Regions from separate parts of the Priestia aryabhattai genome, predicted to be linked through region 1. Evidence: predicted binding sites of a transcription regulator. Region 1 holds the regulator's gene; each other region holds the start of a gene.

Region 1 (11,012 bases):
GCTTCACAGCAAAAAGGATAAAAGAAGGTATAACATGAAACTAACAATTAAGTTTCGTTTAATGGAAGTTAAAGATATTGATCAAGTAGTGAAAATCGAAGAGAAGTCTTTTACGACACCTTGGAGTTCAGAAGCGTTTCAAAATGAATTAACCAATAATCAATTTTCAACTTACATTGTGATGGAAGAAGGAGAAAATATTATTGGGTATTGCGGAATGTGGATTGTTATTGACGAAGCACATGTAACCAACATTGCTTTATTGCCAGACTACCGAGGCAAGGGACTCGGTGAATTGCTGTTGAGAAATGTGATGGACGTTCTTCGAAAACTAGGTGCTACGTCAATGACATTAGAAGTTAGGGTATCTAATCATATTGCACAATCATTGTATCAAAAGCTAGGTTTTAAACCTGGAGGTATTCGTAAGAATTATTATTCCGATAACAATGAGGATGCATTAGTTATGTGGGTGAATTTATGAATGAAAATCAATTAATTTTAGCATTAGAAACAAGCTGTGATGAGACAGCCGCAGCCGTTATTCGAAACGGTCATGAAATTGTAGCCAATGTGGTGGCCTCTCAAATAGAAAGCCATAAACGATTTGGCGGTGTCGTACCGGAGATTGCATCTCGTCATCATGTGGAACAAATTACGGTAGTAGTTGAAGAAACTTTAAATCAAGCGAATTTGACGTTTGCAGATATTGATGCAATAGCTGTAACGGAAGGACCAGGGCTTGTGGGAGCACTTCTTATTGGCGTAAATGCAGCCAAAGCGCTAGCATTTGCACATCAAAAGCCATTAATTGGTGTTCATCATATTGCAGGGCATATTTATGCGAATCAACTGATCAAAAAATTAGAATTTCCGCTTTTATCGTTAGTTGTATCTGGAGGGCATACGGAGCTTGTATACATGGAAAGCCATGGTCAGTTTAAAGTTATTGGTGAAACAAGAGATGATGCAGCAGGAGAAGCCTACGATAAAGTGGCCCGCACGTTAAACCTTCCATATCCAGGCGGGCCTCATATTGACCGCCTTGCACATGAAGGGGAGCCGTTAATTGATTTGCCGCGTGCTTGGCTAGAAGAAGGATCATATGATTTTAGTTTCAGTGGGTTAAAATCAGCAGTTATTAACACTGTCCACAACGCGAAGCAAAAAGGTGAAGAGATTCTACCACAAACACTGGCTGCTAGCTTTCAAGCGAGTGTCATTGATGTGTTAGTAACTAAAACAGTTAAAGCTGCAAAGGAATATAACGTTAAGCAAGTTTTATTAGCAGGAGGAGTTGCTGCTAATAAAGGACTTAGAGCAGCGCTAGATGAGACATTTGAACCCCTATCAAATATTGAGCTTATTATTCCACCGCTATCTCTATGTACGGATAATGCTGCAATGATTGGAGCAGCAGCAAGTGTACGATTTGCTCAAGGAAAACGTTCAGATATGTCACTAAATGCAAACCCCGGTTTGGACTTGGAAGAGTAAGAGGCGAATGAGATTTATTTCTCATTCGTCTTTTTTTGTGGATAAAAAATGATTTATCCACAATATTCAATAAATTTAGAATTGGCTGTGGATAATTATGTGGAAAAGTCCGTGTACTTAGTACACGGACCCGTTATCAACAAGTTTTAATTATGAAAATCAGACAGATATACACTATTTATTCACAGAGTGGATAAAGCTTGTCCTAAAGCGCATGAACAAGTAAATAGCATGAATAGATACGAAAAAATATAGGCTATTCTTCTAGAAGCAGCTGTAGTTCTTCCCACTCTTCCATTAATGTGGATAACTGTGAAGAAATTTTTTCATTTTCACCGTTTAATCTTGATACTTCTTGGTGGTTTTGATAAATTTCAGGGGCACAAAGAAGCTCTTCATTCTCCGCTTGTGCGGCTTCTAATTTGTTTATTTCAGTTTCAATTTCTTCAATGCGGCGCGTTCGCTGCCTCATCAATTTCTTTTGTTCTTTATCTTGTTTATAGGACTGTTTATCTACTTTTACCGTACGTTCTTCGTTTGCTTTTAGCTTTTCTAATTCTTTGATTTCCTCTATTTCTGCTTTCTTTTCTACATAATAGTCATAATCTCCAAGAAATTCTTCTACTCCTTCAGGAGATAGCTCTGCTATTTTGTTTGCAATACGATTAATAAAGTAGCGGTCATGTGAAACAAATAATAGAGTCCCTGGGTAATCAATTAACGCATTCTCGAGTACTTGTTTGCTATCTAAATCAAGATGGTTAGTAGGTTCATCTAAAATTAAGAAATTAGCTTTTTGCAGCATAAGCTTCGCAAGAGCCAAACGTGCTTTTTCACCACCGCTAAGCGTCGAAACGATTTTCAGTACATCATCACCTGAAAACAGAAAATTTCCAAGCGCTGTACGAATTTCTTTTTCAGGTTTGGCTGGGTAGTCATCCCAAAGTTCATTTAAAACGGTTTTATTAGACGTTAAATTAGCTTGCTCTTGGTCGTAATAACCAACCATTACATTTGAGCCAAAGGAAATGATTCCAGTCTTGAAGCTGAGTTTATCCACAATACCTTTTAATAAAGTAGATTTTCCAACTCCATTAGGACCAACCAACGCAAGGCTTTCTCCTTTTTTAATGCGAAGGTTTGCCTGCTGGACGACATATTTGTGTTCATCATATCCTATGGACACGTTTTCGAGATTTAAGACTTCATTTCCGCTTTGACGCTCAATTTCAAACGAAAAACTAGCTGATTTTTCACCTTCGTTGGGTCGATTTATTAACTCCATTCGATCGAGCTGTTTACGTCTGCTTTGCGCACGTTTTGTAGTCGATGCGCGGGCGATGTTTCGCTGAATAAAATCATTCAGTTTTGCGACCTCATCCTGCTGCTTTTCGTACTGACGCAATTCTTTTTCATATCGCTCTGCTTTTTGTACAAGGTATTTAGAGTAGTTGCCCGTGTACTTCACCGTTGTTTTTTGTATGACTTCATACACTTGATTTACGACTTTATCAAGGAAGTAACGATCGTGTGAAACGATTAAAATAGCTCCTTCATACCCTTGCAGAAACTGCTCCAGCCATGCTAAAGTTTCAATATCTAAGTGGTTGGTAGGCTCATCCAAAATAAGCAAATCAGGCTTTGTTAAAAGCAGTTTTGCAAGAGCCAAGCGTGTTTTTTGTCCACCGCTCAAGGAAGAAATAGGGGTGCTATAGTCAAAGTTTGAAAAACGGAAACCGTGAAGAATAGATCTTGTATCCGCTTCATATTGATAGCCGCCTAAATCTTTAAACGTTACTTGAAGCTGATCGTACTCTTTGGTTAGTTTTTCGTATTGAACTGAATCATTAAAAATGTCTGGATCACCCATCTTCGTTTCAAGCGTACGTAATTCTTTTTCCATCTTCTTTAACGGAGCAAAGACAGTCATCATTTCTTCCCATATGGAGAGTGTTGACTCAAGAACTGTATCTTGTCCCATATAATCAATGGAAACACCTTTAGGTTTAATAATTTCTCCGCTGTCATAAGAAAGTTGCTCAGCAATAATTTTTAATAAAGTTGATTTACCAGCACCGTTTCGTCCCACTAGGGCAATGCGGTCTTTTGATTGTACTTCTAACTTTATATTCGATAAAATGGGTTCTGCTCCATAGTATTTTGTAATACCGTTCAATTGTAGAATAATCATTTTTTCACCTCTAGTAGTATATCCATAGTGTATTTTAACATATTTTTAACTACAAGTTCTTACTACAAGCGTTTGTAATTTGTAGAGAGACAAGAACAAATGATGAAGAGAATGTTTTGATTCATGAAATAAAATGAGTTTACCTGCACATTTTATACAGGATACTATGTTAAAATAAGAGATAAGTGCATCTCTGAGCTTATATATGATTGATGTAGAAAATCCGTCATGACTAACAAACGGCTCCTTTGAAGGGCTAATTGCTTGGTTCTAGCTACCGACTTTAAGTAGTGCTGGATAGACAAAAGCCATCAAGGTGTGAAACGGAGTATATATATAACAAGAGAAAAGAGAGAGAATTGGAAGCGCTACCTCAAAGCGTTCGATGCTTTGTGAAAGGTAATGCAATATAACTTGAAAATATTAGTAATGACATACATGAACTGAGGGGGTACAACGTGAACACTGAACAATTAAAAATACCACAAGCAACGGCTAAACGATTGCCGCTTTATTATCGTTTTATAAAAAATTTGCATGCTTCTGGTAAACAACGTGTGTCGTCAGCGGAATTAAGTGAAGCAGTGAAAGTTGATTCTGCTACTATTCGTCGGGACTTTTCTTACTTTGGTGCATTAGGAAAAAAAGGATACGGCTATAATGTGAATTATTTACTTACATTTTTTCGTAAAACGTTAGACCAAGACGAAGTAACAAAAGTAGCATTGATTGGTGTAGGGAATCTAGGAACAGCCTTTTTAAATTATAATTTTATTAAAAATAATAACACGAAAATTGAGTGCGCTTTTGATGTGATAGAAGATAAAGTCGGTACGAAAGTAGGCGACGTGCCGGTCTATCATCTTGACCAATTAGAAGATTACATGAGTGATGATATCTCAGTAGCGATTTTAACCGTGCCTGCGACTGTTGCTCAGCAAATTACCGATCGTTTAGTGAACTGTGGAATTAAAGGAATTTTAAACTTCACTCCTGCACGCTTAAACGTACCCGATGAGATTCGACTGCATCATATTGATCTTGCTGTGGAATTACAGTCGCTTGTCTATTTTTTGAAAAATTATCCTGTTGAATAGGATGGACTGTGTTACGATTTCCTTAAGTCTAAATTAATAAGGAGAGTGGGAATATGGGGATTGGAGTAGGCAGTTGGATTATTATTGCTATTGTAGCACTGCTGATTTTTGGACCGAAACGGTTACCGGAGCTAGGAAGATCAGTGGGCCAAACGCTTAGAGAGTTTAAGCATGCCGCTAGCGGTGTGTCCGAGGATTGTGAAAAAGATAAACAACGTCAAGTAGATGACAAAGAGTAAAAGGGTGATCATATTATGACCGAACAAGAAATGTCAATATATGATCATATAGGAGAGCTGCGAAAACGCATTTTAATTGTTTTATTTTTCTTTGTCATTGCCACAGTCGTCGGCTTTTTCATAGCGGATAAGGTAATTGTCTATTTACAGCATGCTGATGAGGCAAAAAATTTAACGATGAATGCATTTAGGTTAACAGATCCAGTCAAGATTTATATGCAATTTGCTGTTATTATCGGCTGTGTACTTGCAGCTCCTGTTGCACTGTATCAACTTTGGGCATTTATTAGTCCTGGTTTATATGAAAAAGAGCGTAAGGTAACGCTTGGATATATTCCTGTTTCCATTTTTCTCTTTATTGGCGGCGTCTCTTTTTCTTATTTTGTGTTGTTTCCATTTGTCGTCGATTTTATGACGCGCGTTTCTGATGAGCTGAATGTAAACCAAGTGATTGGCATTAATGAATACTTTTCTTTTTTAATGCAGCTTACACTGCCATTTGGCTTGTTGTTTCAGCTTCCTGTCGTCGTTATGTTTTTGACGCGATTAGGAATTATAACACCTATGTTTTTATCTCAAATTCGAAAGTATGCCTATTTTGTACTGCTAGTTATTGCTGCGCTCATTACACCACCGGAATTGCTTTCGCATATGATGGTGACAGTGCCGCTCTTAATTTTGTATGAAATTAGCATCATTATTTCCCGCATTTCGTATCGCAAAGTGCTAAAGGCAAGGGCAGAGCAGGAACGAGAAGATGTAAGTATGTAAAAAAACCACTGAAACAGTGGTTTTTTTATTTAGATGAATCATCTTGGTTTTTATATTGCTGCTGCAACTTTTTAATTTTATAGTGCAAGATAAAGATGCGAACGGCAAATCTGAAATCGAATGCGGCTACGAGTGCAAATAAGATTGTGGGGAAATTCCAAACGGTTTCCTGAGCATTTTGAATAGCCAGGTAGGTAAATAAAATCCCCATAATAATATAAATAAACCCTCGTGTTAAAGGGATATTCTTCATAAAAACATGCCTCCAAAAATAAACTGCATTTGTTCTGCTTGTTTTTGCATTTCTGTAATTTTATCTAAAAAGACAGTTTGAGATAAAATTACGATTGTGTTCATCAACACATGAGCAATAATAGGTACAACAATTAGTTTCGTTCTTGCATAAAGGAATGCAAATACAAATCCCATGGCTGTATACACGAGTAAATGTTTGAAATCCCAGTGTACCGCAGCGAAAATAAGGGAACTAATAAATGCAGAGATAAAGAAATTGTATCGTTTGTGAAGAGAGCCGAAAATAATTTTTCGGAAAATAATCTCTTCTAGAATTGGTCCAATAACAGAGGTAACCACAATTAGGAAAGGTGTTGCTTTAACAAGATTAACAATATTTTGTGTGTTTTCAGATACTTGAGTAATGCCAAGAGCGTGCTCAACCATACCTGCTACAGCTTGACCAGCCATAGCCAGAAACACACCAAGGACTGACCAGACAACAGCAATCGTTTTTCCAGCATGTTCAATACGCATGGACATGTCACGGCGCAGCAGCAGTAAGACAATAAGTAAACCAAGGATAAAGCTAATGATGGTCCAATAAGTCAAAAGCATGACATTCGCTGTCCGAACTGGATATTGATCAAACATTCCTGTTAACTTTAACAGCGGTATACCAACAACTCCTGAAAACTGCATAAGGATGTAGGTGAGGATAACATACCAATAACGTTTTTCCAATCTTCTATACTCCTTTAAAAGGTTTTTATGTATATATGTCGAAGAAGTACTGTAAAGTTAGTAATTTCTTCTTGCTCGTATTGTAACATACATATTATTGAACAGAGAAAAGAATGCTTTATTTCTCAAAATCGTCGAAATCTAAGGCTATTATATGTAGTTTTCGTAAATTTTAAATTTTTTTTGTTTAATACTTGCAAAAAAAACCCACTTTGTTTTAATATAATAATTGTGTTAGCACTCGTTGAGGTTGAGTGCTAATAAAAATGCAAACATATTATTTGAGGAGGTTGTTTCACTTGTTAAAGCCATTAGGTGATCGCGTAGTGATTGAACTTGTAAAATCTGAGGAAAAAACAGCAAGCGGTATCGTATTACCGGACAGTGCAAAAGAAAAACCGCAAGAGGGTAAAATTGTTGCTGTTGGTACTGGCCGAGTATTAGAAAGCGGTGAGCGTGTAGCTTTAGAAGTAGCTGCAGGCGATCGTATCATCTTCTCAAAATATGCGGGTACTGAAGTGAAATATGAAGGTACTGAATACTTAATTTTACGCGAAAGCGACATTTTAGCTGTAATCGGCTAATTTTAACCACAAACTTATCATACGTAAAAAATAGATTATTAAGAACATCTTGAGGAGGTCAAAGAACATGGCAAAAGACATTAAATTTAGCGAAGAAGCACGTCGCGCAATGCTACGTGGTGTAGATACATTAGCAAATGCGGTAAAAGTAACGCTTGGACCAAAAGGTCGTAACGTTGTATTAGAAAAGAAGTTCGGTTCACCGCTTATTACAAATGACGGTGTAACAATTGCAAAAGAAATCGAATTAGAAGATGCATTTGAAAATATGGGTGCTAAATTAGTAGCTGAAGTTGCTAGCAAAACAAACGACGTTGCTGGTGACGGTACAACTACTGCGACAGTTTTAGCACAAGCAATGATTAGAGAAGGTCTTAAAAACGTAACGGCTGGCGCTAACCCAATGGGTATCCGTAAAGGTATGGAAAAGGCAGTAGCTGTAGCGGTTGAAGAACTAAAAGCAATTTCTAAGCCAATTCAAGGTAAAGATTCAATTGCTCAAGTAGCGGCTATCTCAGCAGCTGACGAAGAAGTAGGTCAACTAATCGCTGAAGCAATGGAGCGCGTTGGTAACGACGGCGTTATCACACTTGAAGAATCAAAAGGTTTCACAACTGAATTAGAAGTTGTAGAAGGTATGCAGTTTGACCGTGGATATGCGTCTCCTTACATGGTAACTGATTCAGATAAAATGGAAGCTGTATTAGATGATCCATACATCTTAATCACAGACAAAAAAATCGGTAACATTCAAGAAATCTTACCGGTATTAGAGCAAGTTGTTCAACAAGGCAAGCCTCTATTAATCATTGCTGAAGACGTAGAAGGTGAAGCTCTAGCAACATTAGTTGTGAACAAACTTCGCGGTACATTCACAGCTGTAGCAGTTAAAGCTCCTGGTTTTGGTGATCGTCGTAAAGCAATGCTACAAGACGTTGCTATCCTAACAGGCGGAGAAGTAATCACTGAAGAGCTTGGTCTTGACTTGAAAACTGCAAGCATCGATCAACTAGGTCGCGCTTCTAAAATTGTTGTAACAAAAGAAAATACAACAGTTGTAAACGGTGCAGGAAACGCAGAAGATATCCTAGCACGCGTAAACCAAATCAAAGCTCAGCTTGAAGAAACAACTTCAGAGTTTGACCGTGAAAAATTACAAGAGCGCTTAGCAAAACTTGCTGGTGGCGTAGCTGTAATTAAAGTTGGTGCGGCAACTGAAACTGAGTTAAAAGAACGTAAACTACGTATTGAAGATGCATTAAACTCTACGCGTGCTGCGGTTGAAGAAGGTATCGTAGCTGGTGGCGGTACTGCATTAGTAAATATCTATAATAAAGTAGCAAGCATTGAAGCTGACGGTGACACTGCTACAGGTATCAACATCGTATTACGTGCGATTGAAGAGCCTGTACGTCAAATCGCTCACAATGCTGGTTTAGAAGGATCAGTAATCGTTGAGCGTCTAAAAGGCGAAGCAGTTGGAACTGGATTCAACGCTGCAACTGGCGAGTGGGTAAATATGCTAGACACTGGTATCGTTGACCCAACAAAAGTAACGCGTTCAGCTCTTCAAAATGCTTCTTCTGTAGCGGCTATGTTCTTAACAACTGAAGCAGTTGTTGCTGACAAGCCAGAAGAAAATTCAGCACCTGCAATGCCTGACATGGGCGGCATGGGTGGAATGGGCGGCATGATGTAATCACTGCCCTACCTAAAAAAGCGACCAAGTACTCACTTGGTCGCTTTTTTGTGTGCGTTAATATTTTCAGATTTTTTTAAAATTTGTTAAGATAGTACTATGTTTATTGGAAAACTTACTAAACTCAAGGCTTAACTGAGTTTTAAGGGGGAGCTTCGTTGATTCAGCTGGATCATATTAATAGTAAATTAAACCAAGTATTAGAGAACATCGATCAAATTGTGATTGGAAAACGTCAGGTATCTACGTTGAGTTTAGTTGCTTTGCTTGCGGAGGGGCATATTTTGCTTGAAGATGTGCCGGGTGTGGGAAAAACGATGCTAGTGAAAGCACTGGCCAAATCGATTGATGCGGAATTTAAACGAATTCAATTCACGCCTGATTTACTGCCATCCGATGTAACAGGTGTTTCTATTTACAGTCCCAAGGACATGGAATTTCATTTTCGTCCAGGCCCTATCATGAGCCATATTGTACTCGCTGATGAGATTAACAGGACTTCTCCTAAAACACAGTCGGCGCTTTTAGAAGCAATGGCTGAGCATCATGTAACAACCGATGGTATCACTCGAGAAATTCCAGCGCCTTTTTTTGTGATGGCTACTCAAAATCCTGTTGATTTTGATGGAACCTATCATTTGCCGGAAGCGCAGCTGGATCGTTTTTTATTTAAATTAAGCATGGGGTATCCTACGCAAGAAGAGGAGCTTCAAATTTTAAATGGCGTATCCACCCAAATCAATCTTGAAGATGTCAAACCCGTCATGAGCATTCCAGAATTAGTACAGGCTCAAAAAGCGGTAAGCAGTATTTATGTAGATGATACAATCAAATACTATATCATTGAAATCATTCGTAAAACGCGCTCTCATCCACATGTTTCGTTAGGTATCAGTCCTCGTGGAACAGTTTCCTTTATGAAGGCCGTTCAAGCATATGCGTTAGTAAAGGGAAGAGATTACTGTATTCCTGATGATGTTCAAGAGCTTGCTTCGTATGTGTGTGCACATCGACTAACTCTAAGACCTGATACTCAGTACAGCGGCTTAACACCGAGTGATGTGATGAAGCAAATTATGGCTGATACGAAAGTACCTGTTAAAAGGTAAGAGGATACTTTATGAAACAGTATATAAAAGTAATATGGAATAAAGGTAGAGAGTGGTTTGTTTTATTCTGCATCTTTGCTGCTACGTTTTCTTACGCCATGTTTCAAGGAGGTTTTGTCAGCTGGTTTTTATTTTATAGCTTCTTACCTTTTGGGTTATATGCGGTAGCTGTTTTGCTTTATCCGTTGAAGAAGTGGAATGTTACTCGTGAGATGAAGCTAAAGCCTCGATTCGCTGGAGATTATCTTTCGTATGACATTCACATTACACGCCCTTCGGCTTTTCCTGTTTATATGGCAGCAGTGAAAGAAGAGAGCAACATTTTAGATCAAGAAGAAAGAACGATTTATCCGCTTTTTGAGCGAAACGTTGTTATTCCGTACGAAAAATCTTTTGTAGAAAGAGGAGAATATGAATTTTTTACCGTTTCGATTGAAATTAGTGATTTATTAGGAATTGTAAAAAAGAAGGCGTATTATCCACTGAAGCAGCGGTTTATCGTTTATCCTCAGATTTATGAGATAGATATCCCGTTTCTTTTAGCAGGAATAGAAGAAGGGAAAAATGAAGTTTCGACGGGAAATCAATCTACCACGTTAGTGACAGGTATTAGAGAGTATCAGCCCGGTGACCGATTAGGATCTATCGATTGGAAGGCGACGGCTCGTAAAGCTACGTTGATTTCTAAAGAGTTCGGTCACTATCATGAACGAAGTATGATTATCATTGCAGATGTTATGACCTCTCTATATTTTGAAGAGCGAATGAGCTTTCTGGCATCTATGCTCATTCATGAAGAAATCAAACGTAAAAAAGTCGATTTTCTTTTAGCTGGAGATGCTCTTTT
Region 2 (11,012 bases), on a different contig from region 1:
GTTTTTCCGAGCGATGTAAGCAAGAGCCTATTTGTTTTACATATGAAGAAGGAAAAGGAAGTCACGACTGGGCATATTGGGATCAAAAAATTCAAGATGTGTTAAAGTGGCTGTTTAGTGAAAAGTAGGGAAGGTAGTTTTCGGTGGTTCCGACTTCTAGTAGTATAATAAAGAAAAATGTTTACTTGGTCGATAGACTAAAAGGAAATGGGAGTCGGTACGAATGGGGAGAAAAAAAGTCACGATTACAGAAGTAGCAAAAGAAGCGGGTGTTTCATTAGCTACGGTATCAAGAATCTTCAACAATAAAGACGGTAAAATTAAAATCAGTGAAAAAACAAAACAAAAAGTACTCGAAGCTGCAGCGTATTTAGGGTATCAGACGAATCCATTTGCGGCAGCTCTGCGTGCTCAAAAAACAGGGATTATCGGGATATTAATTAGAGATTTAAAAGATCCGTTTTTAATTGAACTATTAAAAAAGGTACAGCAACAAGTCCAAAGTCGAGGGATGGATGTTCTTATTGGACATACGGATTACCAAGAAACAACGGCTGAGCGTCAATTAAATGTTATGATGAACCATTGGTTTGATGGGGTCATTTTATTAGACTATGTATCGGCTCAGCATCCGTTTGTAGACGTATTAAAACAATATCAAACGCCTTACGTTTCTCTTACAGGAGACGACTCTTCTGCACTTTGGCCGATTGTACATGTAGATGATGCGGTAGGAATGCAATTAGCTGTTGCTCACTTAACGGACCTTGGTCATAAGAATATAGGGTTCGTTGGAAAAGCTGTAAGCGGGGTCGAGCACCGTCTGTCTCTTTTTCATCAGTATGTACCGTCAGCAAACGCAAAGTTTGTAAAAGAAGATATGAATAACTCAGATGAACTATATCAGTTTATAAATGAACTAGCTCATCATTCAGAGCCACCAACTGCGCTTATTTGTGCCACGGATTACATTGCTCTGAAAGTGATCCACTGTGCGTGGCAAAACGGGCTTCACGTTCCAGCAGATTTATCTGTTATAGGGTTTGATGATATTACAGAAGCTAGTGAAGCGCATCCTCCATTAACAACCATTCGTCAACCGATGGAAAAAATGGCTGAAAAAGCAGTAAACCTCTTACTTCAGCAAATTCAGGATCAGCAAGAAATAGATCAGGTACAGTATAAAATGGCACCTGTATTAGTAGAGCGTAAGACCACAAAACGTATGAATTGATAAGGAATGTATATACTATTCCTGAAAGTGTGAGACAAAAAGTCCACACTTTTTTGCATTAACCATTGCGTCTACTTCTCTCTTTCTTATACACTGTATGCTGTAGGGGAAAAAACCAAGCTTTAATATGTTTGGAGCGATTTGATGACACAACAAAAATTAGATAAATATGAAATTATGGACGTTAGCTTACTAGCAGGTAAAATTATGTTAGAAAGCGGAGCAGAAACGTATCGAGTAGAAGACACAATGATGCGGATTGCAGCGTCTTACGGTATAAAAAAATCCCACAGCTATGTGACGCCAACAGGGATTATGTTTTCACTGGAAACGAAAGAACCGACGAAAACGAAGTTAATTCGTATTTCTGAACGAACGACAGATTTAAAAAAAGTAACCATGGTAAATAGCGTCTCAAGAACAATTAGCCAAGGAAACATTTCCCTGGAGGAAGCGTATGAAATGCTACAAGAAATTGAAGCAACGAACGTAGCTTTTCCACTATGGGTTCAACTTGTAGCTGCATCCATTTCTAGCGGATGCTTTTTAATCATGTTTCAAGGTCTATGGACGGACTTTATTCCAGCTATGTTTTCAGGGGGACTAGGATTTTTAACCGTGGTGTATTTCCACCGTCTTATTCCGATTCGCTTTTTTGCTGAGTTTACCGCTTCGTTAGTTATTGGACTTTTATCAGCTCTTTTAGTCGCTTCAGGACTGGGCACACAAATTGATAAAATTATTATTGGATCCGTTATGCCTCTCGTTCCTGGCTTATCCATTACCAATGCAGTGCGAGATTTAATGGCGGGACATTTACTGTCTGGATTATCAAAAGGAGCAGAAGCGTTTCTGACGGCATTCGCTATTGGTGCAGGTATTGCCATTGTATTTACGCTTCTATAGAAGGGAGGCATCATATGCATATCGTAGAGCAGATAATTACAAGTTTTATTGCTTCGGCAGCGTTTGGGATCATTTTTAATGTTCCACGTGAATCATTATTAAAAAGTGGCTTTGTCGGAATGGTTGGCTGGCTCATTTACTATTTGCTGACGTTCTATGGCGTAGATGAAATTCCAAGCACCGTTGTATCGGCCTTCTTTATTGCTATTATTAGTCAAATTTACGCAAAAATTTATCGCACGCCGATCATTATTTTCACCGTAGCAGGTATTATTCCGCTAGTTCCAGGAGGAACAGCATACGATGCCATGCGTAACTTTGTAGAAAATAACTATAATGAAGCGATTAGTCTTGCAGCGAAAGCCTTTATGATTTCAGGTTCAATTGCCATTGGTATTGTATTTTCTGAAGTCATTAACCAAATCATTCGTCAATCTAAATTAAATGCCAAAGCAAAATATCGACCGTAGAGAAGCAAGCTCAAATCAGAGCGTGCTTTTTTTATGAAAAAATAAAGAGGTCCTTCACTTTTTTGTCACAAGAAAGTCACGTTTTAGTCTAAAAACGTTCAAAAAATGTACGTGCACAGCTAAGAAAATAGACTATACTATGTAAATAGAAAGAGAGAAATTACATATATATGTGAAACATTGAGCATATTTCTCGAATTGTTATGCTCAATGTTTCACAATGTAAGTAAAAGATGCTCAGTAATGAGCAAAGTATCTATGGAAATGATGAATGTTCTTATATATGAAAGGGGAAAGAAGATGGATACAGTCATACTATCACGTATTCAATTTGCATCAACGACGCTGTTTCATTTTATCTTTGTACCGCTGTCTATAGGCCTTGTCTTTTTAGTAGCGATCATGGAAACGATGTACGTAGTAAAAAAAGATGAACAGTATAAAAAGATGGCAAAGTTTTGGGGGCACTTATTCCTGATTAACTTTGCTGTCGGAGTCGTAACAGGTATTTTACAAGAATTTCAGTTTGGCATGAACTGGTCAGAGTACTCACGGTTTGTAGGAGATGTATTCGGTGCGCCGCTTGCTATTGAAGCACTGCTAGCGTTTTTTATGGAGTCCACTTTCCTCGGACTGTGGATTTTCGGGTGGGATCGTTTGTCTAAATGGCTGCACTGTCTATGTATTTGGCTTGTTAGTCTAGGTACTATTTTTTCAGCGTTCTTTATTTTAACGGCTAATTCTTTTATGCAGCATCCGGTCGGAATGGAGCTAAATAATGGCCGTTTAGAAATGAATGACTTCTTTAAATTGTTAACAAACGGTCAGCTTTGGGTTGAATTCCCTCATACAATTTTAGGTTCGTTTGCAACAGGCGCCTTTTTTATTACGGGTGTCAGTGCCGTTATGCTCTTAAAGAAAAAACATTTGGCTTTTGCCAAAAAATCATTTCAAGTTGCTATCATTGTAGGGTTAGTTTCAGGTGTAGGAATTGCGCTATCTGGGCATGAACAGGCTGGATACTTAGTTAAAACACAGCCGATGAAAATGGCCGCAAGTGAAGGATTATGGGAAAACAGCGGAAGTCCAGGAGCCTGGACGGTAACAGCAAATATTCAACCTGATGAAAAGAAAAATACAAGTGAAATCAAAATACCTTATTTATTAAGCTTCTTATCATACGGGAAGTTTTCAGGTTCCGTTCCTGGAATGAACGAGCTGCAGGAGCAGTATACGGCGAAATATGGAGAAGGAAATTATATTCCACCCGTTCGGACAACGTTTTGGAGTTTCCGCATTATGGCTGGTCTAGGTGGCGTATTATGTGCATTAGGCATTTGGGGCACGCACTTGCTTTCTCGTAAAAAACTTCAAGAAAGCAAACTATTTTTACGTATTATGACGATTGCCATTGCCTTTCCGTTCCTTGGAAGCTCGGCAGGTTGGATTATGACAGAGATTGGCCGTCAGCCTTGGGTTGTATTTGGCTATATGAAAACCGAAGATGCCGTGTCTCCTGGTGTAACAGCAGGTGAATTGTTGTTCTCTATCGTTTCGTTTTCGTTTTTTTATTTAATTTTAGCTGTGATTATGGTGTTCTTGTTTGTTAAAGAAATTAAAAAAGGTCCAGATCATGATCACGAAGAACATACAAAAGTAGTATCAACTGATCCGTTTACAAAGGAGGGATACAATGTTTTCTCTTAATGAATTCTGGTATTTGCTAGTATCCGTTCTGTTTGTTGGTTTTATCTTCTTAGAAGGCTTTGATTTTGGTATTGGAATGGTGTCTCGTTTTTTAGGAAGAAACGACTTAGAGCGACGAGCTTTTATTAATACAATCGGTCCTTTTTGGGATGCAAATGAAGTTTGGCTAATTTCAGCAATTGGTGCTATGTTTGCCGCTTTTCCAAACTGGTATGCAACGCTATTAAGCGGGTCATATGTTCTTTTTGTTCTTCTTTTGCTTTCGCTTATCGGCCGCGGTGTAGCATTTGAATTTCGAGGAAAAGTTGAAAAACAGGCGTGGAAAAATGCGTGGGATTGGGTTATATTCTTTGGAAGTCTTTTTCCACCGCTCATTTTTGGCATCTTATTTTCAGCGCTAATGAAAGGACTGCCTGTTGAGAGCGACATGCAAATGAATGCCGGATTTTCGGATATTGTTAACCTATATACCATAACAGGCGGCGTGACATTAACAATGCTTTGCTTATGGCACGGCCTCATTTTTGCGACTATCCGTACGATGGACAACATTAGAGATCGTTCACGAAAAGTCGCTATGAAGCTTTTGCCTGTGAATGCCTTGCTGCTTCTTATTTTTTCAGGCCTGACGTTTTTTGAAACAGATTTATTCAGTAATCATAGCCGCTTGATGCTATATACATTTTTTATCGGTATTTTCGTGTATTTACTAGCAGGGTTTTTCCTTACACGTAAAAAAGATGGATGGGCATTTGCTATGTCTGGCTTAATTTTGATTTTATCAATTTCCTCTATATTTGCAGGGTTGTTTCCAACCGTGTTGGTTAGTTCAATCAATGAAAGCTATAGTTTAACCATTCATAATGCAGCATCAGGGAATTATTCCTTAAAAATTATGTCTTATGCAGCTATTGCGTTACTGCCTTTTGTGTTAGGTTATCAAATTTGGAGCTACTACGTTTTTAGAAAACGTGTAGATCATAAGGAGCATATGGAGTACTAATGGGTAGAGGTTTAATGGTTTACAACGGAATAAAAATGGTTCTTGCCATGTTAATAGGGCTTATTACTATTCAAAGTGTAGCCATTATTTTTCAAGCTAAGTGGCTTGCCGAAGTAATTACCGCCCTTTTTCATGGTGAAAGTTTAACTTCGCAGACAAAAACAATCGCATTGTTTTTGTCTACCTTTATTGTTCGTCAGATCATAAGTTTTATAGTGAAAAAAACAGCATATCAATTTGGAGTCAAAACGATTCAGGAACTTCGTTTGACGGTAATGAAAAGCATTTTTGCATTAGGACCGCGCTTTGCCAAAAATGAAGGGACAGGAAACTTAGTGACGCTCATCACAACAGGCCTACAGAAGCTTCGTGCTTATCTCGAGCTGTTTTTACCTAAACTGGCCGCCATTAGCGTTACACCTTGGCTAGTGCTCGCTTTCGTTTGGTATCATGATCGGCTTTCAGGCATTATTTTACTTGTGACCATGCCAATTTTAATTTTATTTATGATTTTGCTTGGACTGGCTGCACAGAAAAAAATAGATAGTCAATGGGAGACATATCATGTGCTGTCCAATCATTTTGTAGATTCGCTTCGAGGGTTAGAAACCTTAACATTTCTCGGGAAAAGTAAGGTACATGCTGAAACGATTGAAAGAGTGAGTGACCGTTATCGAAAAGCGACAATGGGGACGCTCCGAATTGCTTTTTTATCTACGTTTGCTCTTGATTTCTTTACGATGTTATCTGTAGCCATCGTGGCTGTTATGCTTGGTTTGCGGCTGGTGAATGGTTCGATGACATTAGAGCCTGCACTTATGATTTTATTGCTGGCGCCTGAATACTTCCTAGCGATACGAGAAGTCGGAAACGATTACCATGCAACATTGGACGGAAAAGAATCTGGAGATGCATTAATCAATATTGTGAAGCAGGCTGAAAAACCGTCGGCTAAAAAAGAAGATGTTCCTAGTTGGACTGAAAGCAGTGAACTTCAATTACGTCATATCACCGTAAAATATGACGAAAAGCATCCACCTTCTCTTGAAGATGTGTCACTGCATGTTAAAGGAATTAAGAAAATTGGGATCATAGGAAAAAGCGGAGCTGGAAAATCGACGCTTATTGATATACTAAGTGGATTTGTACAATTTACAGAAGGCTCTGCTGAAGTAAACGGCATGCCAATCGATTTACGCTCAGACGCTTGGCAACAGCAGATTACGTATATTCCTCAGCATCCATTTATTTTTAATGGAACAGTGAAAGAAAATATTGAATTTTATCAGGATAGAGGCGGCTCATATGATTATGAAGATGCTTTAACGAAAGCAGGACTTTTATCTACGATTCAACAGATGCCTAATAAGGAAAATGAAATGATAGGGGATGGAGGACGGCAGCTTAGCGGCGGCCAAGCTCAAAGAATTGCCCTAGCTCGAGCATTTCTAAGCGACCGCCCTATTATTATGCTTGATGAACCAACAGCACAAGTGGATATTGAAACGGAGTATGAATTAAAGCAAGATATTTTAACGATGTTCCAAGAGAAGTTATTTATTTTAGCTACGCACCGTCTGCATTGGATGAAAGACATGGACCTAATTGTTGTAATAGAGGACGGAAAGGTTGCAGAAATCGGTAATTATCAAGAACTGATTCAAAAAAAAGGAGCTTACTATCAATTTTTACATGAAGAGGAGGAGGTATGATGAAATATAAAAGTTGGATATGGCCCTACTTTAAAACATATAAATCTCGTATCTTTTCTATCTTAGTACTAAGCTTGTTAACGATTGGTTCTGCTTGCGCGCTAATGTTCACATCAGGTTATTTGATTTCAGCTTCTTCCTTACAGCCAGAAACGATTTTATTGGTGTACGTTCCAATTGTACTTGTGCGTACATTTGGTTTAAGCCGAGCAACCTTTCGTTATGCGGAGCGTCTTGTCAGTCACGATTTTATTCTTCATATTTTAGCTAAAATGCGTACGCGTCTTTATCATTTGATTGAACCGTTAATTGCTACATCTCGCTATCGAACAGGAGATGTTTTAGGAGTTCTGGCTGAAGATATTGAAAGTTTACAAGACTTGTTCTTACGTACCATTCTACCAACAATCTCAGCTGTTATTTTATATGTTATTTCTATTGTAGCTTTAGGATTCTTTAGCCTAAAGTTTGCATGTTTGATTGCCATCTATTTATTTTTATTAGTAATAGTGATGCCGCTTTTTTCCCTTTGGCATATGAAGGCGGCCAATCAGCGATATAAGTCGAGCAAAGCACAGTTATATGCCAAGGTTACAGACGGTTTTTTAGGAGTTGCTGATTGGGTGTTAAGCGGGCAGCAACTGTCATTTTTTCATTCGTATAACAAAACAGAAGATGAGTTAGATGGCATGGATCGCAAGCTTAAATTATGGACGTATTACCGAGAGTTAATTGGCCAAGTTATTGTAGCAGCTTTAATTGTCACAATGATTTGGTTTGGGGCGTCTCTTTTTGTAGATAAAGAGCTTGCAGGTGTGTTTATTGCTGCTTTTATTTTAGTAGTATTTCCTTTATCTGAAGCGCTGCTTCCAGTATCTAATGCAGTAGAAAAGATTCCTCAGTTTGAGGAATCTTTAAATAGAGTGCAGGAAATGGAAAAGAACTGGGCAGATATGAACGAAAAGAAAAAACACACTCTTTCTTTACCGTATAAAGGTTCATGGAGCTCGGTTACCTTAAAAGTCGAACATGTAAGCTTTCGCTATAGTAATCATGAAGGCTCAGTAATTCATGACCTTTCATTTCAAGTCGAACAAGGAAAAAAAATTGCGATTCTTGGCAAGAGTGGAGCTGGAAAATCGACTCTCTTAAAGTTGCTGCAAGGCTCCTTATTGCCTACAGAAGGTACAGTTCAACTAAACGGTCAGTCTGTGGCTGAAGTTCGTGAAGATGTATCAAAACTCATTTCTGTATTAAATCAAAATCCTTATTTATTTAATACAAGCGTAGCAAACAATTTATTACTAGCTAACGAAGAGGCCACAAAAGAAGAGGTAATTGAGGCAATGAAGCAAGTGAATATGCACTACCTTGTGGAAGGTTTGCACCAAGGATATCAAACGTCGATGCTCGAAACAGGTCAGCGCTTCTCGGGAGGAGAACGTCAGCGGATTGCGTTAGCACGTGTTCTGCTTCAGCATACGCCAATTGTCATGCTGGATGAGCCAACTGCAGGGTTGGATACCGTGACTGAAAAGCGTTTGTTATCCACCATCTTTGAAACTCTTCACGACAAAACCTTAATTTGGGTTACGCACCATTTAGTTGGGATGGAAAAGATGGATGAAATCTTATTCTTACAAGATGGAAAGGCAGCAATTCGCGGAACGCATGAAGAATTACTTGCTACGAACAGTCACTATCAAAAGCTATATGAATTGGATCATCCAGCAAAAAGCCTTTAGCAGAAGCTAAAGGCTTTTTATTATTTTATAATAAAGTGAAATTCGACAAACACGAGTAAAATATGTGTCGAACTAAGGAAAACAGTTTGGATTCAAAGAGGGGGGTATGCGTTTAGCTTTTTTGAAAAAGTGGTAAAACAAGGTAGTGTTTGTTTCTTCCTGTATAACATCGGTTTATTTTAGGGAAAATATATACACATTATGCGAACGAGAGAAGGAAGATACAATGGAACCCATGCTTATACATATCACGCTTGTAGTGGGACTAGGAGTTCTATCTCAGTGGCTGGCTTGGAGATTTAAGCTACCAGCAATTGTCGTGATGTCGATTATCGGACTGCTAACAGGCCCTATTTTAGGTTTAATTGATCCTAAAGCACAATTTGCTCAGCTTTTTGATCCTTTTGTATCTATTGCTGTAGCTGTTATTTTATTTGAAGGCAGCTTGAACTTAGACATGAGAGAGGTAAGGGGAATCGAAAAGCCCGTGTTTCGCATTGTGACACTGGGAGCCATGCTAGCTTGGATTTTAGGCTCTTTAGCTGCTCATTATATAGCGGATTTATCATGGGCGGTAGCAATTGTTATCGGAGGGCTTTTTATTGTGACGGGTCCAACCGTGATTTTACCTCTTTTACGACAAGCTAAATTAAAACCAAAACCAGCAGCGATTTTAAAATGGGAAGGTATTATTGTCGATCCATTTGGTGCATTGCTGGCCGTTTTTTCGTTTGAAATTGTTCAATTTTTAGTGCTGAGAGAAGTGACTGGAAAAACAATTCTCTTTTTCTTCGTGGCCTCTATTATTGCTGTTTTAATAGGGTGGATCCTTGGCCGCGGAATAGGGTGGATGTTTCAAAAGGGTCATATTCCAGAGTACTTAAAATCTCCGGTCGTATTTATTATCGTTATTGCCTGCTTTACAGTAGCTGATGAAATTAAGCATGAAACAGGTCTTCTAGCAGTAACAGCGATGGGGATTACGCTTGCTAATATGCATATTTCATCTATTAGTGATATGCGACACTTTAAAGAGAACATTTCGGTTTTATTGACTTCTACTATTTTTATCATGTTAACGGCTGGACTGACGATGAAGACCATTACTGAAATTTTTCATTGGAATATTATTTTGTTTGTTTTACTTATGCTGTTTATTGTCAGACCTGTCTCCATCTTTTTGTCAACAGTAGGGACAGATTTATCTATAAAAGAAAAAATCCTGATTGGCTGGATTGCCCCGCGCGGAATTGTGGCGTTAACGGTCTCTAGCTACTTTGCGAAAGTACTAATTGATGAAGGTTTTAAAGATGCTTCCATCCTAACAACGCTGACATTTGCTTTAGTGTTTGCTACGGTTTGTGCACACGGTTTTTCCCTTTCATGGCTAGCTAAAAAGCTTGATTTATCGATTGGAGAAGAACCTGGTATTTTGCTTGTAGGAAGCAATGATTTTACGGTTGCCTTTGCTTCAAAGTTAAAAAAGCTGGGCTATCCAGTATTAGTTGCTGATTCTTCGTGGGAGCGGTTAAGAGTTGCGCGCAGAGCACAAGTAGATGTTTATCACGGAGAAGTTCTAGCTGAGCAAACGGAATATCATCTAGACTTAACTCCTTATGAATACGTGATTGCTGCAACTGAGTTAGATGCATATAATGCGCTTGTTTGTACTGCTTTTCTTCAAGATATGGGACGGAACAATGTTTTTCAATTGAGCATTCGTCACCAAGAAGATTCAAGAGAAGATGTCGATGAAATTATGCATACAGTAAGAGGACGTCTGCTCTTTAAGAAAGGAATTACGTGGGAGTTTCTGCATCATAAAATGGAGCATGGATATACGATTTACAATACAAAAATTACGGATGAATATACGTATGAAACATATCTTGAGGAGAAAAGCGATGATTCTCTTTTACTAGCAGTGAGTACGCAAGGAAAGGCACTAAGTTTTTTTGCTCATGATCAGGAAATAAACGTTAATGCGGGTGATACGGTGTTAAGCCTTCAGCCATTAAAAAGATAAAAAAACAGGCCTTCAATGGCCTGTTTTTTTACGCTTGTCTTTGTTTAAAATGAATGACGAACAGATAAGCAGCAGCTGCTGCAAAATAGATAGTAACGGCTGGTGCTGTAAAGACATGCCCAGCTACAAAAGCAATTCCAAGAGCTAATACAATTGCTGTACTATACATCATAAAGCTTTCATCAAGAAGCTGTGATGGCTCTTTAAAT
Region 3 (11,012 bases), on a different contig from region 1:
GACTTATATTGCCCTCGTCCAAGGAATCATAAAAAAAGAGGAAGGAATCGTCAATGAACCCATTGGACGCGATCGTCATCATGCTACAAGAAGAAGAGTATCTAGAACGGGACAAGTTGCCAAAACATCTTATCGGGTGTTAAAACGCAATACAGCAAAAAACGAAACGCTTATTGAACTTTCGCTAGAGACCGGACGCACTCACCAAATTCGTGTTCATATGAGTCACATCGGCTATCCATTACTTGGCGATACGCTTTATGGAGGAAAGAGATTAAAAGAGCAACAGCAAGCTTTACATGCCATTAAGCTTTCTTTTATACATCCATTTACACATCAGCGCGTTTCAGCTGTTGCACCTCCAACTCAGCAAGTTTTTTTACCGTATAGCAATTTGCTTTCCTATTAAACATAAAAGAGCGCCAATATAATATTGGCGCTCTTTCTATTGAATTTTAAATTGACGAATCAAGTTCGCCAATTCTTCACTAATCTCTTGCAGATGTTCAGCCGATTGAGAAACAGTAGAAATAGCTCTAATTTGTTCTTCTGTAGAAGCCGTAATTTCTTCAGTTCCCGCTGCTGATTGCTGTGCAATAGCTGCTATACTTTGAATTGCCGCTACCACGTCTTCCTTATGCTCATCGATACTGTCCATGCTGCTTGTCACATATTCGACAGCCGCCGCCACTTGTTCAATCGTGGTTGCAATTTCATGAAAAGCTTGTTCTGTATCTCCTACCACAAAGTCTTGAGACTTTGAAAGCTCTTCTGTACGGTTGCATTCTTCACACGCAGCTGCGACTTCTCCTTGAATCGCTGCAATCGTATGGCGAACTTGTTCAGTGGCCTGAGAGGACTGTTCAGCAAGTTTTCGCACCTCTTCAGCTACTACCGCAAATCCTTTGCCATGTTCTCCTGCACGAGCTGCTTCAATACTAGCATTTAATGCAAGTAAATTTGTCTGATCTGAAATACTATTAATCGTGAAAATAATAGATTCAATTTCTTTCATCTTATTTGTTAACTCTTCCATTACAGTTTGAACAGCGTGAATCGTTTGAGACGATTCGGTGGTTTGGTTGCGAAGCAGCTGCATTTGTTTTAAGCCTTTTTCATTGATGCTTACAGCTTCAATCGTCATTTTATTAATCTGTGCGTTTTGTTCAATGACTTCTTCAATTTGCGAAGATAAACTCATCGTTTTGTGATTAGTAGAGTCAGCGTCAGAAGCTTGCTGCGTGGCACCGCTGGCAATCTCATGGATAGCTCGGCCGATTTCCTCACTGGATGCAGTTGCTTCTTCAGATACGGCACTCAAGTCTTCAACAGACGTTTTTACTGTCTCAACAGACGTCTGAACCGTGCCAATCAATGTTTTCATTTTAACTACCATATCATTAAATAAATGAGTAAGCTCACCAATTTCATCTTTTGATTTCGTCTTCACCTGAACCGTTAAATCGCCAGCTGTTACTTTGGCTACTTCATTTTTCAAGCGGCGAATCGGATTAGTAATGATTCTTGAGAAAAAGATGGTTAACACCACTGATAATAAGATACCAATTAACGCAATCCACACAATCACAGTCAGTAAATGATGAGCGCTTGAAAGCATTTCATTATAAATAAAGGCATTTCCTATCTTCCAATTCGTCCCTTCAAGAGTGTCATATGCCATTACTCTTTCTTGGCCTTGAAAAGTATACTTCATGAAATCTCTATTCCGGTCTGCTTCGTACATTTTTTTCGTAAATGGCTGATTCATTAAATTTTTTCCAGCTTCTGTTGGATGGACGAGTGCGGTGCCATTTTGATCAAATAAAAATGCATATCCTCCGTGATTTACTTCTGCTTTGCCTACAATTGCTTGTAATGCGTCTAAGTCTAAATCAGTAGCTATAACGCCCAACACCTTTTGAGTATCTGGATCTAAAATAGCCTTTGCAATTGTCACAACCGTCTTTTTTGTTGCTGCATCTTCATACGGATCGGTATAAATAACTTCATCAGGTGATTCTACTGCTTGTTCGTACCAAACTCTTGAAGTCGGATCATAGTCTGAACCATACTCCTGTTTAGGAACAGTATACATTCCTTTATTTTTGGTTCCTATGTACTCAAGTACCAAGTTAGGATACTTTTCTTTAAACTGCGTAAACTCTTTTTGAACTGTATTCCATGTAAAATACGGATTTTTCTCTTGGTTTGTTTGATCTCCTTCTTGCTTAACAAAATTAACGATCACATCATTTTTACTATACATCAGCAAAGAACGACTATACATGTCTAAGTACGTATGAATCGTTTCTTTTAACTCTTTTACTTGACTTTGGGACTGAACTTCTACATCTTTTTCTATTTGTGTTTTGGTAAATTGATAAACAGCCCCTGAAACAACTAATAATAAAATAGCTATCAAAATACTAAAAAATACTACAAGCTTTGCACTTAACTTCTTCATTACCTCACCCTTCTACAAAAATCTTTATATTAATAATAACGGCTTTTCATTTTCATTTTTGAAGAAGTTTTTGTGATTTATTTTAAATTCCCACAAAATAAAACCAGCGCATTCTTTCATAACAAAAGAACGTGCTGGTTTTATTTTTGCTTTTCGTATGCATCAGGTTCAATATGAACAAGCGTATCTTTAATCTGATGCTCGTCGTTCATCATATGTTCAATTTGATCAGCAATTTCATGGCTTTTGATAACATTCAAATGAGGATCTACTTTAACAGTTACATCAATCACAACTTGATTACCAAGCTTGCGCGCTTTCACATCTTCTACTTCTTTTACACCTTCTACAAGCTGGATACTTTCTTTGTAGTGCCCTAACTTTTCTTCATCAAATCCGTCCGTTAAAGAATGCGCGGCTTCTTTAAAAATCTCGATGGCTGTTTTACAAATAATAATTCCCACAGTAAAAGCAGCTACCACATCCAGCCAGGGCAGACCGAATTGTGAGCCAAAAATCCCCACAACAGCCCCTATACTAACAAGTGCATCAGATAAATTATCTTTAGCAACCGCATATAAAGACTGGCTATCAAGTTTTTTAGCAAGCTTAATATTGTATCGATAGACACCACCCATAACAGCAGCAGCTCCAAGACCTACCCAAGCAGCCAGTAAATTAGGCGCTTCAGATTTGTCCATAAATAGTGACTGGCCCGCATCGACCAATACTTCTAGTCCGATTACTATCATAATAAAAGAAGCAATAAGTGAAGAGATATGTTCCGCTCTGGAATGCCCATAGGGATGATCATTATCGCGAGGTTTTTTAGATATTTTTAAACCGATTAAAACGGCAATTGATGCAATAATATCTGTGACATTATTAAGACCGTCGGCTTTTAATGCAGAGGAAGCGGTGACACCCGCAATAATAAGTTTACATGCTGATAAAAAGATATATGATAAGATACTAACCCAAGCGCCTTTTTGGGCTTGCTCATAGTAGTTCTCCATCCCTTCAACTCCTTTATTCAAAATAAGCAAACTTAGTGTAACAAATGGATTTCGTGTGGGTCTATAGAAACATTATTGGCTGTTAACATACAAATAGAGAATGTTAAACTCTTTAGCTTTCTGCAAAACAAGTTGCCTTTACTCAACACTTTAAACGTTTAAGATCTTTCTAAATGTGGCATTTCATGTAGGAGGACCTCTTCTTTCAAATCGCAGTGTGAAATTGTTCATTATTTATTAAGAAGTGTGATTTTTATCACAGCCGAGGTTATTTATTCTTGTTACACTAACATTGTGAAAAACATCACAAAATAAAATTCAAAGGATGATACAAATGAAAACACAATTTACGCCAAAAACACGAAAAGTTGCCGTAATCGGAACTGGCTTTGTTGGCTCAAGCTATGCTTTTTCAATGGTGAATCAAGGTATTGCCAATGAATTAGTATTAATCGATATGAACAAAGAAAAAGCAGAAGGTGAAGCACGCGATATCAATCATGGAATGCCATTTGCCACACCAATGAAAATCTGGGCGGGAGATTATAAAGACTGTGCCGATGCTGATTTAGTTGTTATTACAGCGGGCGCTAATCAAGCTCCAGGGGAAACACGCTTAGATCTAGTTGAAAAAAACGTTAAAATTTTTGAATGCATTGTAAAAGATATTATGAACAGCGGATTTGACGGCATCATTTTAGTCGCAACAAATCCAGTTGATATTCTCGCACACGTTACACAAAAAGTATCAGGGTTACCAAACGAACGAGTAATTGGTTCAGGAACGATTCTTGACACAGCTCGCTTCCGCTACTTGTTAAGCGACTATTTCGAAGTAGATTCTCGCAACGTCCACGCTTATATTATGGGCGAACATGGAGATACGGAATTTCCTGTTTGGAGCCATGCGCAAATTGGCGGTGTGAAGCTCGAACATTTTATCAATACTGCCGCTATTGAAAAAGAACCGGATATGCAGCATCTATTCGAACAAACCCGCGATGCGGCTTACCATATTATTAATCGAAAAGGAGCGACTTATTACGGAATTGCGATGGGGCTTGTACGCATCACCAAGGCTATTTTAGATGATGAGAATTCTATTTTAACGGTATCTGCTTTATTAGAAGGACAATACGGTATTTCTGATGTGTATATCGGCGTACCAGCCACTATTAATAAAAACGGCGTGCGCCAAATTATTGAATTGAATTTAACTCCTCACGAACAGCAGCAGCTCGAGCACTCTGCTAGCATTCTTAAGCAAACTCGCGACAGAGCTTTTGTGTAACATCTAAAGATTTTTGCGGGGGACTCCCCCGCTCCCTTGTTTTAAATATTTAGTAGAGGTGTATGAATATGACGTGGACTCAGGTATATAATCCGTTAGATAATATTTGGCTTTCTGCACTAATTGCACTCATTCCCATCATCTTTTTCTTTATTGCTCTAACTCTTTTGAAATTAAAAGGACATATAGCTGCCGGTATTACGGTGATTCTTTCTATGACTATTGCTATTTATTTTTATGGTATGCCTACCTCAATGGTCTTAGGAGCCACTGGCTATGGATTTCTGTATGCACTTTGGCCCATCAGCTATATTATTATCGGAGCGGTGTTTTTATACAAACTAACTGTCAAAAGCGGACAGTTTACTACCATCAGACAATCTATTATTTCAATAACCGATGACCCGCGCTTGCAAATGCTGCTTGTTGCTTTTTCCTTTAATGCTTTTTTAGAAGGTGCAGCGGGATTTGGAGCTCCAATTGCAATTACAGCAGCGCTTCTAGTTGGACTTGGGTTTAAACCGTTAAAAGCAGCTGCGCTATGTTTAATTGCTAATACAGCTTCAGGAGCGTTTGGCGCCATGGGGATTCCCGTCATTGTCGCAGGACAAGTATCTGACATTGATCCAAAAGAAATTGCTCATTTTCTTGGTACGCAGCTTCCAATTATTTCTTTTGTTATCCCTTTTTTACTTGTCTTTATTATGGATGGTATAAAAGGATTAAAAGACGTATGGAAAGCAACGAGCATCACAGCCATTTCCTATGCACTGACACAGTATTTAACTGTTACATACATCGGCCCTGAACTTCCAAATATCACATCTTCTATTGTAAGTTTGCTTGCTCTTGCTTTTTATATTAAACGAACAAGCCCGGCAGCAGCTAAAAGCTTCAGCCTGTCACCAAAGCAAATTTTAAAAGCGTGGTCTCCCTTCATTCTACTAACGATACTCGTTACGGCCTGGAGCCTTTCTTTTGTCAAAACGGTGCTTGAACATATGAACCTGCTTATTAACGTCCCATTTTTACACAATTATGTGATTAAAGTAGCGCCTTTAGTAAAGGATCCTACGCCTTATGCTGCTGTCTTAAAAATAGACGTGTTTGCAGCAACAGGTACAGCAATTCTTATTGCTTGTATCCTTTCAGTTTTCTTGCTTAACGTATCGCCAAAAGTGGTATGGAGTACTCTTTTAGAAACCGTAAAAGAATTATCAAGACCTATTATTACTATTATGATGGTCATTGCTTTTGCCTTTATTTCAAATTATTCAGGACAATCTTCTACACTTGGATTGGCGCTCGCTACATCGGCTGCTTATTTTCCATTTTTATCTCCATTTCTTGGCTGGATTGGCGTTTTTCTAACAGGGTCTGTCGTATCAAATAATGCGTTGTTCGGCAATTTGCAGCTAACTACAGCTCAGCAAATTAATGTCTTGCCAATTATTCTCATAGCAGCCAATACTGCCGGCGGAGTGATGGCTAAAATGCTTTCTCCTCAATCAATTGCTGTCGCTGCCGGAGCAGTGGGATTGGCTGGAAAAGAAAGTGAACTTTTTAAATACACGCTCAAATACAGCATGGGATTTTTGATACTAGGAGGGTTTGTTACCTTTTTATTGGCTTGGTGGTTATGATAGAAAACAGCTAAAAATCCTGTTATTACCGTGTTTCTTTCATTTAAACAAACGTTTGATTATATAAAAAAATCCCCCGTTAGCCCTGGGGGATCTTTTTATTCTGAAATAAGTAAACCTATATTGCCAAATTGTTCCCCTTTATCTAATCGTTCACAGGCGGCAACTGCCTCTGATAGCGGATAGAATCTATCAACGATTGGTTTAATTTGATGTTTCTCTATAAAATCCATCATGTCCACGAATTCTTCCCGGCTCCCCATAGACGTACCAAGTATATTAAATTGAGGATAAAAAATGGTTCTTAGAGGCAATTCAACTTCATTTCCAGAACTCGCTCCAAAATTAACAATTCTTCCATTTGGCTTTAATATTTCAAAATACGTCGGAAATAAAGCTGCCCCCACACTATCAAGTATGATATCTACTTTTCTATTTTTGATTTCTTCTTTTAGATTACTTCCACTATCTAACGCATAATCCGCTCCATACTTTAATGCTTGCTTTCTTTTTTCATTACTTCTAGAAGTGACTGTTACGTTAGCTCCGATAGCTTTTGCAAATAGCATCCCATAGGTCGCGACTCCGCTTCCTATACCAGGAATAAGTAGATGTTCTCCTCTTTTTAATTGACCTTTTGTAAATAGGGCTCTATAAGCAGTTAAAGCCGATAATGAAAGAACCCCCGCCTGTTTCCAAGATAGATAAGGTGGCTTTTGCACAACGTTATCCTCTTCTACGATTACACACTCCGCAAACGTTCCATTTTTTAAACCTTTTACGTCTTCTCCTACTTCTTCTATAATGCCTGCACCATCTGAACCGGGAATAAACGGCTTATCTCCTTTGTCTCGATTGTTCATGACAAACAAGTCTCTCCGGTTTAAACCCGCTGTTTTTAGCCTTATTTTTATTTCTCCTTTTTCAGGGTTCATCTCCTGAAGATCCCTGCAATTCATACCTGCTATTCCACTTTTCTCACTATGTATAATGGCTTTCATGATTTCGCCTCCCTCTTACCTACTCTACTAACAAGCTGGAAATCACAAAAGGAATATGCCCCAAAAAAGGAAGAACAGTTTTTAAATTCACTTTTTCACCGTTTTATCTTTATTTTTATGTATAGTAAAAGCACTTCACTTATTTTATTGCATTTTTGTTACAAAAAAATTCATTTGTAACAAAAGGAATGCAAAAGGAAACAAACCTCTTAAAACCGCTGTTAATTCAACATTTATCGACAATTATCTTACTATATCTACTTTAGAAACTAGTAAAAAACTAAATAAATTTAAGAAAAAAAAGACAAAACACTTTCTTTTGTTACAGATTTATTGTAATATAAATGTAACAAAAGAAATATAAAACACATAATTGTTACATAAATAATGCTAATTAATTAGGAGTGAGTTGGAAATGAAAAAAATTGGACTAGTTTTATCATCAATCGCTATTTTCTTTACACTAAGCACTGGAGTTACGGCACAAACAACATCTCAAACGATAACGGATGCAAATGCTGTCAAAATTGCAGCTAGTGCCAGCAATCATTTCTGGAATGCTCTGCACGGTTATAAAAACAAACCATGTACAGAACGTACATTTGAATATAAAGGAACTGAGTACGTGTACCTTTGCCCTGAATTTGATACAAAAACTGAGCTATCAAGCTACTTATCTGAGACATTTACAAATAGTGCAGTAGAAAAAGGATTAACAAATTACGGCTACATCACATATAACGGCAAACTTGCTCATCCAGTCGGCGACGGATTCAGCATGTTAGAGTGGTCAAAAGCAAAAACAAAGCTTGTGTATCAAACAGCAACAGTTCGCTCTTATGAATTCACAGTTCCAACTGTAGATGGCGGCAGCGTAAAACGCACTGTCACATTCTATCAATCTGGTTCACAGTGGAAAGTAAATAAATTTGACGCTGTTCAATAATAAAAAAAGCAGATCTGCTTCAGCAGACCTGCTTTTTTCTTTTTTATTTGTAACATAAATAAAACTTCTACTTACAGCGCTCTAATAGCTGTAAATAGAAGTTGAGATCACAAGTTTAAGTAAATCAAATTTTGTCGAATCCTGTAGAAATAGTGATAAGTTACGTTTTATATTACAGGCTAAACTGCTTGTTGTCAACATGATTTAACAAAAAAATAGAGCGGTATATACTAACCATAATAAAGACTTTTTGATAACACTGTTGTTGGGCATTATTCTATACATATATCAATGGAAGCAAGAAATAAATGCTTTTCATTTTTCATTAAAAATAAAGATATTAGCTTGGGTTTTGTTCATGTGCTTCTGGATTATCATGTACAGGGTGCGCTCCTGGGAATAATCTTTGAGCTTTTTCATGAAGATTTTTGTTTTCATAATTAAATGCGCTATACGTTCGTTGGCCTTCTTCCCACGAAGTAGATTTCCCCAATTTTTGATTAAATGGAGAGCCGAAGGGACCGTCTGGAAATTCTTCAGCGGTTATATACTCGTGGCTTTTTTCTACTGTAGAGAAATCATCATACGATGGTTGTTTTTGTTCTTTCAATGACTTCACCTCTTCTTTCTAGAAGATTTTCTACTAGTATGCACACTTCTTTGTAAAAAACTCTCTTAAATTAGTCTAAATCAGGGTATGATAACTATACATTTATTTTTTAAAGGAGTTGAACAGCTTGGAGCCTAGACCTCAGAAAGGAACTTTTTTCCGAGAAAAAATCTTAAATAATAAATTTGTTGTATATACAATTATTATTTTTATTCTCAGCATGACTATTTTTTCGTTATCAAAAATCGGATTTATTTTAATTCCTATCTCTATTTTTATTAAAACAATCGCACTGCCGATTATCTTAGCAGGAATTTGCTTTTATTTATTTAATCCGCTTGTTGACTTTTTAGAACGAAAAGGTGTAAAACGAATTATTTCAATTCTTGTTTTATACATAGTAATTATCGGCGCATTAGCCATTATTATTTCATCGGTTATTCCGCCGCTAAAAGATCAGATTCAGCGTCTCATTGATAATATCCCTGAGCTGACACATGATGTTCAGCATGCGGTGACGAACCTTTCGAATAACCGATATGTCGAACAAGGTCTTCAGTCGGCTAACACGGACCTAGATAAGCTTTCAAAGGATGCATCAAAACACTTGAGTAAATATGTTTCTGGATTTTCAAGTGGTATTGTGAACTTTGTCGGCACTATTACAGAAATTATATTATCTGTTGCAGTTTTACCCTTTATTCTTTTTTACTTGTTAAAAGATGGAAAAAATCTACCTAATTACATTGTAAAACTGCTTCCAAATCGCTCTCGTTCTGAGGCTAAATTTATTTTAGCCGACATGAACCACGCATTAAGTGCATATATTCGCGGGCAAATTTTTGTTGCGATTTGTATAGGTGTACTGCTTTTCATTGGCTATCTGATTATTGGATTAGATTATGCATTACTTCTAGCGATTATCGCCATGGTAACCAATGTTGTCCCTTACCTTGGTCCTATTATCGCCATTATCCCAGCAATTATTATTGCGTTTATTACCTCTCCTTTTATGCTTGTAAAACTAGCCATTGTCTGGGCAGTTGTTCAATTACTTGAAGGTAAAGTAATCTCTCCGCAAATTATGGGAAGAAGCCTGGCTATTCACCCAATTACAGTTATTTTTGTCATTCTAACGGCCGGAAATTTATTCGGAATCATCGGTATTATTTTAGCCGTCCCTGGATATGCAGTTTTAAAAGTCATTATCACGCATATTTATCAATTCATTCGTTTGAATTCTACTATGTATCCAGATAAAAAAGCATAATAAAAAGCCCATCGAAAATCGATGGGCTTTTTATTATGCTTTTTTACTTCTGTTCGTCTTCATCTTCACGATCAAACCAAAGGAGCTCTTGATCATCTACATCTCCGTTATAGTTGATGAGAATTTCTTCCCCTGCTTGGATATCCGTATACGCATAAAAATCAAAGGTATGATTATCAAAATTAATTTCATACGTAGCATTCGGTGTATACGAATGATTAAACAGCATACCGTATCCCAAAAGAATAGCCGTGTGATTCACTCCATACTCAAAAGCATAATCGGCTAGTGTTGTCTTTTCAATAAAATCATGCTCTTTATTAGGATAAGCGATAACAGGAGCTTCGTGAATAAGCGTTCCTTTTTTGATATCCTGCTTAGCAAATACACCTCTATTAAATTCTCCGTCGCTTAGCGCAGACGCTTTTATTTCGATCATATTCGTCACCTATATATTCTTTCTTCTAAGATTTTTTTCTTCCTTAAGCTTGACAGTTTCTGATAATGAAATCAACTGTTTTTCATAACCACTTGAATATAAGCTGAAGAAGTGCTTATCATACGCGCTTATGGAAGCGCTTACCTTGAGATACGATTTTGTTTTATCTTAGACATGGAAACGCAATGCCCTTGTACGTACTCCTTTTTTAGGTGTATTTAATCCTTAAAAGATCGTTTTTCTCTGTGATATAATCGTTTATGCTGCTTTTTTATTAATCTATGATTCTTATTACTAATTTTATCTTATGTTAAAAAGAAGGATTCAAATGA

The links. Region 1 encodes Rex, which represses fermentation and respiration genes when NADH is low (regulators of the CRP and FNR family bind a similar motif). Its sites were predicted from a motif close to TTGTGAAATATTTCACAA; they were not measured.
Region 2: the regulator Rex is predicted to act here: its motif matches at 2,814-2,831, upstream of M3225_RS21320 (cytochrome ubiquinol oxidase subunit I).
Region 3: the regulator Rex is predicted to act here: its motif matches at 3,773-3,790, upstream of M3225_RS24810 (L-lactate dehydrogenase).

Annotation. Positions count from the first base shown of each region.
Region 1 is NZ_JAMBOQ010000019.1:1,828-12,839, forward strand. Features, by position in the region: gene tsaB (tRNA (adenosine(37)-N6)-threonylcarbamoyltransferase complex dimerization subunit type 1 TsaB) at 1-21, shown strand, start outside; gene rimI (ribosomal protein S18-alanine N-acetyltransferase) at 35-484, shown strand; gene tsaD (tRNA (adenosine(37)-N6)-threonylcarbamoyltransferase complex transferase subunit TsaD) at 481-1,497, shown strand; gene M3225_RS28190 (ABC-F family ATP-binding cassette domain-containing protein) at 1,754-3,688, opposite strand; gene M3225_RS28195 (redox-sensing transcriptional repressor Rex) at 4,147-4,785, shown strand; gene tatA (twin-arginine translocase TatA/TatE family subunit) at 4,839-5,024, shown strand; gene tatC (twin-arginine translocase subunit TatC) at 5,040-5,795, shown strand; gene M3225_RS28210 (YdiK family protein) at 5,821-6,048, opposite strand; gene M3225_RS28215 (CPBP family intramembrane glutamic endopeptidase) at 6,045-6,773, opposite strand; gene groES (co-chaperone GroES) at 7,073-7,357, shown strand; gene groL (chaperonin GroEL) at 7,425-9,056, shown strand; gene M3225_RS28230 (AAA family ATPase) at 9,215-10,165, shown strand; gene M3225_RS28235 (DUF58 domain-containing protein) at 10,177-11,012, shown strand, end outside.
Region 2 is NZ_JAMBOQ010000005.1:59,573-70,584, forward strand. Features, by position in the region: gene M3225_RS21300 (alpha/beta hydrolase) at 1-128, shown strand, start outside; gene M3225_RS21305 (LacI family DNA-binding transcriptional regulator) at 224-1,234, shown strand; gene M3225_RS21310 (threonine/serine exporter family protein) at 1,379-2,140, shown strand; gene M3225_RS21315 (threonine/serine exporter family protein) at 2,155-2,610, shown strand; gene M3225_RS21320 (cytochrome ubiquinol oxidase subunit I) at 2,911-4,317, shown strand; gene cydB (cytochrome d ubiquinol oxidase subunit II) at 4,304-5,320, shown strand; gene cydD (thiol reductant ABC exporter subunit CydD) at 5,320-7,032, shown strand; gene cydC (thiol reductant ABC exporter subunit CydC) at 7,032-8,777, shown strand; gene M3225_RS21340 (cation:proton antiporter) at 9,004-10,803, shown strand; gene M3225_RS21345 (O-antigen ligase family protein) at 10,832-11,012, opposite strand, start outside.
Region 3 is NZ_JAMBOQ010000008.1:83,844-94,855, forward strand. Features, by position in the region: gene M3225_RS24795 (RluA family pseudouridine synthase) at 1-409, shown strand, start outside; gene M3225_RS24800 (methyl-accepting chemotaxis protein) at 446-2,464, opposite strand; gene M3225_RS24805 (cation diffusion facilitator family transporter) at 2,605-3,480, opposite strand; gene M3225_RS24810 (L-lactate dehydrogenase) at 3,815-4,771, shown strand; gene M3225_RS24815 (lactate permease LctP family transporter) at 4,834-6,414, shown strand; gene M3225_RS24820 (quinone oxidoreductase family protein) at 6,513-7,415, opposite strand; gene M3225_RS24825 (IseA DL-endopeptidase inhibitor family protein) at 7,831-8,361, shown strand; gene M3225_RS24830 (hypothetical protein) at 8,702-8,971, opposite strand; gene M3225_RS24835 (AI-2E family transporter) at 9,099-10,241, shown strand; gene M3225_RS24840 (SET domain-containing protein) at 10,285-10,680, opposite strand.